Regions from separate parts of the Bacillus sp. SRL543 genome, predicted to be linked through region 3. Evidence: riboswitches for the same ligand, from Rfam matches in the RefSeq annotation. Region 3 holds a riboswitch; each other region holds the start of a gene.

What was found. Region 3 has a riboswitch for cyclic di-GMP ahead of AC4E8B_RS06250 (hypothetical protein). Riboswitches for the same ligand answer to the same signal wherever they lie in the genome.
Positions count from the first base shown of each region.
Region 1: another riboswitch for cyclic di-GMP. It lies ahead of AC4E8B_RS03575 (amidase); the one in region 3 lies ahead of AC4E8B_RS06250 (hypothetical protein).
Region 2: another riboswitch for cyclic di-GMP. It lies ahead of sinI (DNA-binding anti-repressor SinI); the one in region 3 lies ahead of AC4E8B_RS06250 (hypothetical protein).

Region 1 is NZ_OZ481794.1:670,122-674,273, reverse strand. Features, by position in the region: gene AC4E8B_RS03590 (DUF4097 domain-containing protein) at 1-582, opposite strand, end outside; gene AC4E8B_RS03585 (DUF1700 domain-containing protein) at 579-1,142, opposite strand; gene AC4E8B_RS03580 (PadR family transcriptional regulator) at 1,129-1,458, opposite strand; gene AC4E8B_RS03575 (amidase) at 1,614-2,492, opposite strand; cyclic di-GMP riboswitch class I at 2,538-2,624, opposite strand; gene AC4E8B_RS03570 (hypothetical protein) at 2,713-2,847, opposite strand; gene AC4E8B_RS03565 (amidase) at 2,924-4,152, opposite strand, start outside.
Region 2 is NZ_OZ481794.1:4,265,126-4,269,277, forward strand. Features, by position in the region: gene AC4E8B_RS21730 (toxic anion resistance protein) at 1-659, opposite strand, end outside; gene AC4E8B_RS21735 (5-bromo-4-chloroindolyl phosphate hydrolysis family protein) at 656-1,312, opposite strand; gene sinI (DNA-binding anti-repressor SinI) at 1,617-1,775, opposite strand; cyclic di-GMP riboswitch class I at 1,793-1,879, opposite strand; gene AC4E8B_RS21745 (hypothetical protein) at 2,063-2,290, opposite strand; cyclic di-GMP riboswitch class I at 2,389-2,471, opposite strand; gene AC4E8B_RS21750 (alpha/beta hydrolase) at 2,655-4,152, shown strand, end outside.
Region 3 is NZ_OZ481794.1:1,197,622-1,201,773, forward strand. Features, by position in the region: gene AC4E8B_RS06235 (polysaccharide deacetylase family protein) at 1-517, shown strand, start outside; gene yhbH (sporulation protein YhbH) at 702-1,871, shown strand; gene AC4E8B_RS06245 (hypothetical protein) at 1,982-2,119, opposite strand; gene AC4E8B_RS06250 (hypothetical protein) at 2,279-2,491, opposite strand; cyclic di-GMP riboswitch class I at 2,570-2,657, opposite strand; gene AC4E8B_RS06255 (TerD family protein) at 2,816-4,152, opposite strand, start outside.

The sequences.
Region 1 (4,152 bases), 530 kb from region 3:
TGCTGCCTTAAACTTCAATTCCTTCGCATTTGAATCTACTACCCTTACATCTCCGCTCGCCACCTGGATTTCCATTTGGCCTCCGGCTTCCATTTTCTTCAGTGCAACATCACCGCTCTTTGTCTCAAAAATGCTGTCCTTGCTTTGAATGTTTTCCGCTTTGATATCGCCGGATAATACCTGGACAGCCAGTTCCTCATATTCCTTTTTCGGAAGAAGCACTTCTATTTTCACATCACGAATGATGACAACTCCCATGCGGAACATATTCTTCACATCAAGGTCGACATTCAGGGTGCCATTATCCTCGCTGACCTTCAGTTTATAATCATCCTTCAGTTTTTTGCTGACTTTCCCCGTTAGTGCCACCTTTATATCTTCTTCGCTGCCAGCCTCCCTGATTACCACATCAGTCGAAGCGCTATTTACCGAAATATGCCGGATGGAACCTGCTTCTATCGTCTCACTTTGATTGATATCAGCCGTGTTAAAATTCAGACCTCCCGAAGCGCTGAGTGTAATGGCTGAACCGCCGACACCAATCAGGAATAAAACGACCAAACCTGCCACCAGTTTCTTCATGCCGCCTTCTCTCCCTTTCCTTTGACTAGCCTGACATTGAATTTGATATAGCCGAGAAGTACCCGGTAAAAGAATTTGCCAACATAAATCATTCCGATGCTCAGCAGCAGGCCAAGGCTGAACAATGCCAGCGAAGCAAAGAAATTCAGCGTAATATCCTCAAAGCCTGTAAAAAAGGATGACCCCAGCAAAGCAAATGGCGATAGTGTCAAAACGAGTGCCACCGCACATAGTGAAATATAGACGCCAGCGAGGCCGACCAGCGGCCCAAGTATAAAGACCAGATTGAAAAAGCTGAGGCTGACCGCTGCCGTTGCCGCCTGAAATATATTAGTCACTGACTGCGTCTTCTCCGCTTTGACGATCCTGTAATCTGCAAGAAGATCGCGCGCTATCACATGCGGGTCGCCAAGCTCCTCCATGATCTCCCTTTCCGACTTGCCATTCGCGAGCCCGATTTCAAAATGCTCTTCATAGTCATACAGCATTTCCCGCCGGTCATACTCCGGCACCTTACCAAGCAGCTTCTCAAGCCTTGCCAAAAATTCATTGCCTGCCACTCGACTTCCCCTCCTCAACAAATTCATTAACCGCCAATGAGAACTGCTGCCACTCCTCGACCAGCATATACATATAATCCCTGCCCTTTTCTGTCAGTGAATAGTATTTTCTGGGAGGCCCTTCAGTTGATTCTGCCAGATAGGTTGTTAAATACTCTTCTTTTGTCAGCCTTCTGAGCAAAGGATAGAGCGTCCCTTCAGCCACTTCGATTTTATCCGAAATGTTCTGTGCAAGTTCATAGCCATATTGATCTTTCTTTGAGATCAGCAGCAGCACGCACAGCTCAAGAACTCCCTTTTTGAATTGAACATTCAATCCTTGCACCTCCACCGGTAGTGAACATTATTCAGTAGTCATGTAAATTCTTCCATCACTTCACAGACCCATCATACAATACACTACTGAACATTGCAAGGTACTGAACGTAAAAAAATACCTATTTATTACAAATAGGCATTTTACCGATCATATTATGGTTTCATATCCATCCAGCTTTGAAGATGATGGACAGCCATGCTGACATGGGAATTTGCGGAATAGAAGTCACGGACAAGTGAAAGCTGATTCTCCATTTTTGCTGTGCCTTCTTCATAAAAAGTAATATATGCGGCTTCTGAAGAGGCACCTGTCTCTGCGGCAATTTCTATCTTTTTCCCGAAGCGGGCCGCAAGCTCAACCTCGGTCCTGGACAGCTCGATCATTCCGTTAGGGCCTTCTGCCATATCCCTGTATGCCATGATGGTCACACTATCTGTATTCTTTATGACCCAGTCTGCAAGAGAATTCCTGCCGTATTTATTGCTGAACATCATTTCATCAAACCAGAAAGGAATATCTGCCCCGAAAGGAAGATGGAGGTCTGCGCACAGAGATGCTGCCTGTGCCATACGGGTCTGATAATTCACCACAGTGTTTTTGTAATTGCTTTCCCAGCCAGGCAGAAGATAGGGTTCAATATCCAGGTGGATGCCGGAAAACTGCTGGGAAGGGGCTGCCTGCTCCTGATAGGAAGATACCCATGAGAAGAAGCTGAGCATGGCCGCCTCCCCTTTTGCCGTCGCCCATTTAGGAGCTCCATCCAATGCATGGACACTGATTCCGCCGGCATTTGCTTTTTCTATAAATGATTGGTAGACAGATGCTGGCAGGCTCTGGTCAATCTGCAGATACAGCCTATCTGCCTGCTTGTCCCCCAGGAATCGAATGATTTCATCAGACCTGTCCTTTATCGCTGCTGTGTCCCAAAGCCAGGTTGAGCGGTTCATATCAGCAGCCTCTCCTTTCACGGGGCAGGCTGCAAATACGAGCAGTACAGCCAAAAAAGCTGTTTTGAAAAATTTTACGGTCATCTTCAGTTCTCCTTTTTATGATGCCATGACATCCATAAAAAGGAGCCCGGCAGCCTGGCAGCCATCCGCATGAATGCGGGAAGGCCCATAGCTTTGCGTCCCTGCCTTTCGACAGGTTTGCCTTTATCAGTTGTTTGTTAATTTGATTATAATCACTTTTCAGGAAAAATAAAGATATTTTTTAAGCAAAAAGACCCCCAAGTGCTGGGGGCCTTCTTCTTTAGTCTTTTGGCTGGTTTTCTTTCTTGCTTTTTGTGCCGGTGTTGAATTCAACCAGCTCTTCACTTGTCCAGCCTTCTCTTTTTTTATTATTGTTGCGCTGTGCGTTTGCATTTCCAAGTTTTGTCCTGCCCATGCTGCCTCGCTCCTTTACTAGCGTTTTCTCTGGTAGTATGGGCCTTTTCACAGTGTGTTATTCTGCTTTGGCAGCCTTACAGGAGAGGGGCTTTCCTCACTTTAGTACCCTGCTCGTAAGCATAGGCCATGCTGATCAGCCCGGGTTCTGAAAAAGCGGTCCCGGTAAATGTAATGCCAACCGGTTCATTTTCCAGAGAATATCCTGCTGGAACTGTGATGGAAGGATACCCTGCCTTTGCCGGAATGCCCGCCCCAAAGTTGTTAGGCGTCACGATGGCATCGAGATTATGCTGTTTCAGGACATGGTCAATTCCCTGCTCGGTTGAAAAATAGATATCTTCTTCGAGTGAGGATATGTAAGCTTCCTCAGTCAGGGTGCCGCTTGTTTTTTCGGCTGCCTCCAAGATGGTCTGCCCGTATTTAAGGGCCGCGCCACTGTTTTCGAGGTTAAAGGCGATCACATCCTCAAGCGATTTTACTTTAATATGCGGAGCAAGGCCGCGCAGATAGGCGTTAAGATCTGCTTTGAATTCGTACGTAAGCACATCATATTTCCATTCATTTTTCGTCGAAGGAATTTCTACAGAGTCGACCACTTCAGCGCCAAGAGCCTTCAGCTGTTCAACCGCATGGTTCATCACTTCAAGCTTGACCCCGCTCAAATAATCGAAATACACTTCGCGTGCAATGCCGATTCTTTTTCCTTTCAGCCCGTTTTCATCAAGAAAGCCTGCAAACTCGGTATAGTCTGACTCGGGATTGTTCTGGACAGCAGGATCTCTGTCATCATTGCCGGCAAGCACATCCAGAAGATAAACTGCATCCCTGACCGTTCTGGCCATAGGGCCTGCCGTATCCTGGGAATGCGCGATCGGGATGATGCCCCTTCTGCTGATCAGTCCGACCGTCGGTTTGATGCCGACAAGCGAGTTCTGGCTTGCCGGGCTGAGAATCGAGCCTGACGTCTCCGTTCCGACAGCCACTGCCGCAAAATTCGAAGCGATGGCTGCACCTGAACCTGAACTGGATCCGCCGACGTCAAAATGACCCGGTCCATAAGGATTCAGCACCTGCCCGCCCCTTGAGCTGTAGCCGCTCGGCATGCCCTCTGTCATAAAATTGGCCCATTCGGTCATATTCGTTTTCCCGATAATTACGGCCCCGGCCTTCCTTAAGGCTTCGGCCACATAGGAGTCTTCCATTGCCACAGAATCTTTCAGAGCAAGAGAACCGGCACTGGTATGCATTTTATCGGCAGTATCAATATTATCCTTGATCAGGACAGGAATGCCGTGCAGCGGCC
Region 2 (4,152 bases), 1.9 Mb from region 3:
TGGTCGCCTGACGTTTCCGCTTCCTTCCTCATCTGCGGGATTGTCTGATCATGCAGTTCCTCGAGCTTGATCTCGCCTGCTGCGATATAGACATTGAGAGCGTGAAAATATTCCTTGTTCGTGTCATATAACTTTTCCAGCATATGGATGTCAGACAAGAGGACATTTTTGCTGCGGTCCAGCTTTACGCTGATCCGGTCAATCTGCGCTCCTGTTTTTTGATATTTGGAGAGAATCTCCTGGACAGAATCGGAGATTTTTCCGAACATGCGGGAAAACAGAGACTGCTTGCCCTGCTTCAGTTCATCCGGGTTCATATCATTGAGGCGCTTCATCAGGTCATTGATGATATCACCAACCTCGCCGATATCCTTCTTCTGGACATGCTCGAGCATGCTGTGCGAGAAGGTGAGCAGCTTTGTCTGCGCCTGGGTGCCATAGGCAATCATGGCCTGATGGTTGCTCGGGTCGATCTGCTCTGCGATCTGATAGGCCCGCGCCCGGTTTTCTTCCGGGATCACGTCTATTAGCTTCACCGGTCTATCTTCCTTTGCAAGCTCGAGGGCAGGTCCGCCGTTACTGTCGCCAAACGGGTCGGCAAGGATATCATCCATAAGACTGCCCGTCTTTTTCGTTAATGATGGGTTTTGTTCGCTCATTTCAGCCTCCTGCTTTCTTCAGGTAATCGGTTTTCCTTCCATGTCTTAATCGAGTTCTTTGCTACGTCTATTTCAAAATTCAGATTGTCTATATCATCGGAAATCACTTCATACAAATCTTTCTCTACCGTCTGGGAGAGTTCATTGATGGTCCTTCGGGTTTCCAGCAGCGACTGGTCGATTTCAAGGTTCTTCTTCGGCTGGGTGGAAAGGAACACATATTTCTCGCTCATTTCCACAAGAGAATCAAGATGGGAAAAATAAAACCGCTCCGCCTGGTAAAAACGCTTCGGCTCTTTCTTGGTCAGCCTGTAAATCTTCCTTGTGATTCTCATCAGCTCAATCCGCTGCTTCAAAGAAGGAAGATGGCGGATCGCAAACAAGGACATGTGCAGTCGGGAAATTTTCTTTTTCCCTTCTGCAAGGTTTGTCTTAATATACTTATATTCCCTCCGCGTCAGCCCGTGCTTCCTGAGGAAACGGACGCGCCCGATCTGGAATGCGGTTAGATACACCAGCACGGCCGCACCGCCTGCTATCAGCCCCGACAAGAAAAACGTCTGGTCAAATCCGAAATAGCTGACCGTCCAGACCGACCCGGCGAACGGGACAGCCAGTACCGTGCCTATAAGAAACGAAACAATCCGGTTCATTCATATCGACTCCTGACATAAAATCCTGCTTTACCTGTACATACGTATAAAGACAATAGGTTTCACCCAATCTCCCGCACTGACAGAAAAAGTAAGATCATCTTATTTAATTCAACAATACACGATAAAACTCCTCTTTTCCATAGACCAGGACTGTAAGATGGGGTAGGTCTTGAGGCGTAGAAAGGCTGGCACCGCTGCCTTCCGATTATTGCTGTTTTCTGTCGAAAAGTTTAGCTCATAAAAATAGTGTCAAATCCAAAGATTTAACACTTAAGTTATCATATGTATAGTCAATTGCTGCTTATTGTTTTTCTTCGTCCTGCTTCTTGCTCTCTGCTGAGCTCCAATATAGGTGAGTGCCATTGATGAAGCTATGGATCTCCCCTAATGAAATCCCGCTGCTTTTTGCTTCTAAGATCAATTCAAGCCAATCCCTGTCAACCTTTTCCGGCAACATCATCTCAACTTCTCCCTATTTGCGGCAGCCCGGCCGTCATAGCTCTGCAGAGCCTTAGACCCGAGGCTTTGCGTCCTTATTTTTCAATAAGTTTGCATTTCACAAAATGTAAAGATGGGAATATCTACCCTCATGAAGTAAGACTCAAACCAATCGATATGGTGCCTTTTTCGATTGGTTACAACCCCCCAATCGAAATTTGTCGAACCAGCACAAAAGATAACCCGGCTAAACAGGTCCAGAATAACAAAAGAGAGTGAAGGAATTAGTTCCTCCACCCTCTTTTAATGCTACACAACTGCAGCATGTTTCTCGCTATATGATGACAGCTGGCGATCCAGTTTCCTGCCTGCAGCCATCAGGTTGGCCAGGCATTCCTTGCGGAGGCTGTCTGTACAGATGAAATTAAAGTTCAGCTCATACTCAATCTGGGAGATGCTCGCTGATAGATTCTTTCCGCTCTCTGCAGCCTTTTTCAGCTGCTCCTCAAAAAACTCTGCTGTGCCAAAAAAATTCATGTTTCTCCATCCTTTCCTTCCAGTAACTGCGCCAAAAGGTTCGGCCGATTAGCTCTGAAAGTACTAAGCACAGAATTCAAAGCCATCCACATATTCACCCTGGCAGCCCGACGATCATAGCTTGCGCCTTAGACTCGAGGCTTTGCGTCCTTATTTTTCAACAAGTTTGCCTTTTTCAATTTTCATACTATTATCATATTACTTTTGGCCCTTTATATCAATTGCAGATTTTAATTTTTATAAAATATAGGCAATAAGAATCTAACTGCTGAAGGAAGTATATTTATTTTTCCTAATAAAAGGGATAGATGTGCCGATAATATTATAAATGGCTATTGCCACAATGAAATATCGGAGGGGCAGCATGAATACGACTAAACGAGGAATAAGCTTTGAGTTGAATAGTTCAGCCAATCCTGATGCAGAGACATTGATCCTTGCACATGGACTGGGTCTGGACCGCACTGTTTGGAAGCTTATTCTTCCACAGTTGGCAGACTACCATACTATAACATTCGACTTTAGGGGACACGGACACAGCAGCATTGCAGAGGGAATTCTGGACTGGAATACTTTAAATGAAGATTTTGAGTCCATCCTGGAAGAGACAGGATCCTCTTCTTTCCACTTTATCGGGCAGGGCCTTGGGGCATACTTCGGCTCCCAATGGCAGGAATTGAACCCGGGCAGCATCCTTTCGTTCATTGTCTTTTCGACCCCTGCCGTAAATTTAGCTGATTGCATCAGGAAATCGCCTTCAGAAAACAGCATGCCGCTTCTTGGTAAAGAAAGTCTGGCAGATTTCTGGATAAGCCACCTTCTTTATAAATCTATCGGCCCTCATTACTTTCTTTTGAAGGAAGCCTGCTCGAAGCTTGATTTGCACACCTATTTTTTAGCAAGGGATTTAATCTCCGGATCATCCATAATCAATTTTAAGCATATGAATATACCCGTACTGTTTTTAGCGGGGGAATTCGACCACTTCTATCCATCTTCCCTTGTCATGCTGAGCAGCGACTATATCAGGCAGAGCAGAAAGTACATCATCCCTTCTGCATCTCATCTGATTCAACTGGACCAGCCGGAATTGACGCTGTCCAAATGCAGGGAGTTCTTAGCCCAGCCGGCAGCAATGGCAGAAGTAAAGCCCGACGCAGGGAGTTCTTATACGCAAAAGCTGCTTCTCCAATTAGAGGCAGCATTCGAGACGCCTCCTCCAAACGAAGATAAGATTCAAGTCTGTATGCTTGATGAATTTAAAGTGACAGCAGGCAACACAGTGATTGAAGGGAAATGGAACCAGCGCAAGGCAAAGGAAATCCTGGCTTACTTGTGCCTTCATGGCCCGGTTTCAAGGAATATTGTAGCAGAGGCCTTTTGGCCTGGGCTGCCGGTTGCCAACGCGCAGAACCAGCTCCGAGTCAGCCTGACCCACCTGCGAAAGACATTCCAAGGAGGCGGGATTCTTGATCCATTCACGATTGAAAACAATATTATCTCAATGAACCGGGATATTGAAATTGACGCCCTGCAGTTCAGCCGCCTGCTCAAACAGGCACTGGAAGCAGAGGACTGGACAGCCATGAAGATTTTGAAATCAAAAGCCGCTGGCAAAATTCCGCCAAAGCTGCTCCCGCAGTTCAAGGCCAAATGGGCAGACGAATACCGCCGGGAATTGGAGCTATCCATCATCAGGCTGCTGAATCTAACCTATAAGCAGCACTTGCATCTGAGGGAAATTTCAGAAGCATTGAACGATATGCAGCTCCTCATGAAGCTGTCCTCTGAGGACACCAGGCTTCATGAAGAAATCAGCGACCTGTACCAGAAAGTCAGTATGTCCCCGCTTAAAATGTGGG
Region 3 (4,152 bases):
GCAGGCCAGGGCCAATCCGGATTCAGTCAGGCGGCTGGTCAAGGAGGGGCATTATCCGGCGCTCCATAGTGTTTCCCATGATAAAGATAAGCTTTATGCCGGAAATCCGCAAAATCCTGCCCTGGAAATGGATAAGACCAGGAAAACAATATGGAGCCTGACTGGCATCGATTCCAGGCTGGTAAGGGTTCCTTATGGAAGCAAGCCTTACATGACAAATCCATTCAGGGATGCCCTTGTGCAGAAAGGGTATAAAATGTGGGATTGGAATATCGATACATTGGACTGGAAATACGCGAGGAGCAGTCCGCAGACCATCTTTGAAAATGTGAAAAAAGGGCTTCAGCCAGCGGCAGCAGCAGGAAAGCCCCCAGTCATCCTGATGCATGTGAACAGCGGGACCGTATCCATGCTGCCGCAGATCATCGATTACCTTTACTCACAAGGCTATGAATGCCAGGCTTATGACCCCGATCATCACTTTACAATGAATTTCTGGAAAGATGACAGGCTGTAAAAGAGGCTTGTCCGGAAGCATAGGCATTTGTCTTATTGTCAAAATTATTTGTAAATTATTTCGATGTCTCGCATAGTATAGAGTAATTAATATTTCACGTTCCTTTTGACACTCGGGATATTGTATGTTGCTTAAGACAAATGTGTGCAATGAATCCATGAAATTTTTTCAAGGAGGGGTTATAATGACCGACATCAACAACCGCCAGTTTGTGATTTCCGAAGAAGATTGGTCCCTCCATCGCAAAGGCCACGACGATCAGCAGCGCCACCAGGAAAAAGTACAGGATGCGATCCGGAACAATCTCCCAGATCTGATAACAGAAGAAAGCATTATAATGTCCAATGGCCGTGAAGTGGTGAAAATTCCGATTCGCTCTCTTGACGAATATAAAATTCGTTATAACTATGATAAAAATAAACATGTGGGCCAGGGGGACGGAGACAGCCAGGTAGGCGATGTTGTTGCCAGGGACGGCTCCAGCGGCCAGAAAGGCCCAGGAAAAGGCCAGGGTGCAGGCGATCAGCCGGGAGAAGACTATTTCGAGGCTGAAGTGTCCATGATGGAGCTTGAGGAAGCACTGTTCAAGCAGCTTGAGCTGCCGAACCTGAAAAAGAAGGAACAGGAAGAGCATCTTGTTGAAAACATTGAATTCAATGATATCCGCAAAACAGGATTAATGGGCAATATTGATAAAAAGCGCACAATGATGACAGCCTTTAAACGGAATGCGATGACAGGGAAGCCGGGCTTCTATCCGATCTATCAGGAAGATCTGAAGTTCAAGACATGGAATGAGATTGTAAAGCCTGATTCAAAGGCAGTCGTGCTCGCAATGATGGACACGAGCGGATCAATGGGATTATGGGAGAAGTATATGGCCAGAAGCTTTTTCTTTTGGATGACCCGGTTTTTGCGGACAAAGTATGAAACGGTGGAAATAGAGTTCATTGCCCACCATACAGAAGCGAAGGTCGTCACAGAGGAAGATTTCTTCTCGAAAGGGGAAAGCGGGGGAACCATTTGTTCGTCAGCCTACCGGAAAGCCCTGGAGCTGATCAATGAAAAATATAATCCCAGAAGATTCAATATCTACCCTTTCCACTTTTCCGATGGCGACAATCTCACGTCTGACAATGCCCGCTGTGTGAAGCTTGTTGAAGAGCTGATCGCGGTATCGAGCATGTTCGGCTACGGGGAGGTCAACCAGTACAACCGCCACTCGACCCTCATGTCCGCATATAAGAATATTAAAAATGAACACTTCAGATATTATATCCTCAAACAAAAAGCAGATGTTTTCCATGCGATGAAGAGCTTCTTTCAAAACGAAGAAAATAAAATCTATGCTTAAACACAAACCGGCTGGCGGAATGCCAGCCGGTTTTCCTGTGCAGCCGCACAAAAAAAGCCGTTTAATAAAAAGCGGCTTTCGTTGGCTGCCTGGTTCGGCTGCAGCAATTTTCACTTTTCCAGCGGGATTGCGATGATCTTTCCTCCGATTTGGACGTGGACTGTATCATTGAATACGGCTTTTACAATTCCTTTTAATGAGATCGATGAATTTAATGCCAATGTGGATTGTGCTGATTTTTCCGCCATAAGTATTCCCCTTTGCTTTGTATTTGAAGAGAAGTGGCCTGATTATAGTAAATGAGTTGGTTACTTTCTTTTTGCCACTTTTTTGGAATTCCTAAACCTGATTTGGCGCATCAGGCGGGAAATAAGCCTGGGGATGGGGGAAAGAAAAAAAGCAGCTGCTTATGAATAGCAGACTGCTTTTTCTTCCTTCAGCACGGAGCTTTTGCAGACAGGGCAATCAATATCATGAGTCTGCTTAAATTGGATTTTCTTGAAATCTTTTTTGATGAATGTTGAAAAGCCTTTGTACTTATAGCCGCATTCACAAAAATTTGAGTCTTTGATCAGATGCCTCTGATTGGTCTCTTTGCATAAAAATGTCGGATAAAACATTGTGTTCCCTCTCTTTAAAATGGATTAGGCAAATTAGAAAGGGGTGTGTTATGTTTAAAAGTTTACAAGAATAATATTCTTGGCAACCCGGCTGCCATGACAAATGATTTGTTTTAGGCCCGTGGCTTTGCGTCTTTTACTTTCGTAAAATTTGCCCTTAGTAAGATTAGCACTAAATCATGCTAAAAATAAAGTGTTTGTTAATTTTAAATATTATTTTTTTTCTATAGTGCTATATATTCATATTTGTACAGGTGGTGGATCCCCAATGGGGGATAGCGGAATAACAGCAGCCCGGCCGGCAAGGCCAGGCTGTGATTGATTTTAAGACAGGAACTCTGCAGGATTGAGTCCGAGCTCCCGGCAGATGTCACTGACTGCCTGCTGCTCATTCGGGTCAAAATGCCCGTCTGCAAAGCCGATCGCAATGCAGTAGCGGGCCACTAGCCTGGCGATTTCCGGCTTTGTCCGTATCCTGCCAAGCGCCTTGAATGCCTCTGCCCTGCCGATTGAAGGATCGCGTTCAATTTTCTGGACGTACAGGTTGAATTGCTGGATGACTTTCTGGGTATCAAAAACGCGAAGCTCATCGCTCTGATTGACGAACTCAAGCATTTTCTGGCGTTCTGCCGGATCCAGCCTTCCATCAGCCATCGCTACAAGCGCACATGCTGCCACGACTGCCTCAAGGACGTCCTGGCTCTTGAAGCGGTTAAAGAGATCTTGTGCTTTCCTTTTTTGCTGATTGGCCCATTCCGAGTAATCGGTCTGGGATGGAGACCAGGCATTTCCGCAGCTGTTGCAGGTAAACTTCAGCTGTTTCTTCCCGATGAATCCGCCAAGCAGCCCGACAGGTCCAAGGATCAGGCCGCCAATAGCCGCTTTGCCGAGACCGAATCCCTTTTCTCCGGTGCGTACATTTGTGGAATGGCAGCGCGGGCACGGAATTTCATCTCCCCCATATGCCTGTGGTGAAGAGTGGGAAGGCTGCCCATAGGAGGGAGCCGGATACGAAGCTTGCGGCTGTGCCTGCTGATAGTTTCCAGAAGCATAGTTCTGCTGTGGGCTTCCGGGATTATAGCTCTGCTGGTAATTTTGGCTTGGCGGTGTCTGCTGTGAATAGCTTTGCTGGTAGGTCTGGCTTTGCCCGAAAGACTGGCTGCCATGGGAAGGCTGGGGGGCCGGCTCATCATCAACTGTCACGCCGAAATTGCGGCAGAGTGCGGCAAGGCCGCCCTGAAAGCCGCTTGCGATGGCGTTGAATTTCCATTCCCCATTATGCCTGTACAGCTCCGCTGTCACGATCGCGGTTTCCACGGTAAAATCCCTTCCAAGGTTGAAGCGGATAAGCTCTTCATTATCCTGTTCATTGAAAATCCGTACATAAGCATTTTCGATATGGCCGAAATTCTGCTGTTTCGCCTGGGCGTCATGGATGGTGATTGTGAAAGCAATCCGGTGGATCGAGTCCGGCACCCTCCGCAGGTCAATCCTGATCTGTTCATCATCGCGTTCCCCTGCACCTGTGCGGTTATCGCCGCTGTATATGATAGAACCATTCCCGCCGTTAGGGTTGTTATAAAAAACGAAATCAAGGTCGCTATGTACTTTTCCTGATGCGCCTAATAAAAAGGCAGATGCGTCCAGATCATAGTTGGATC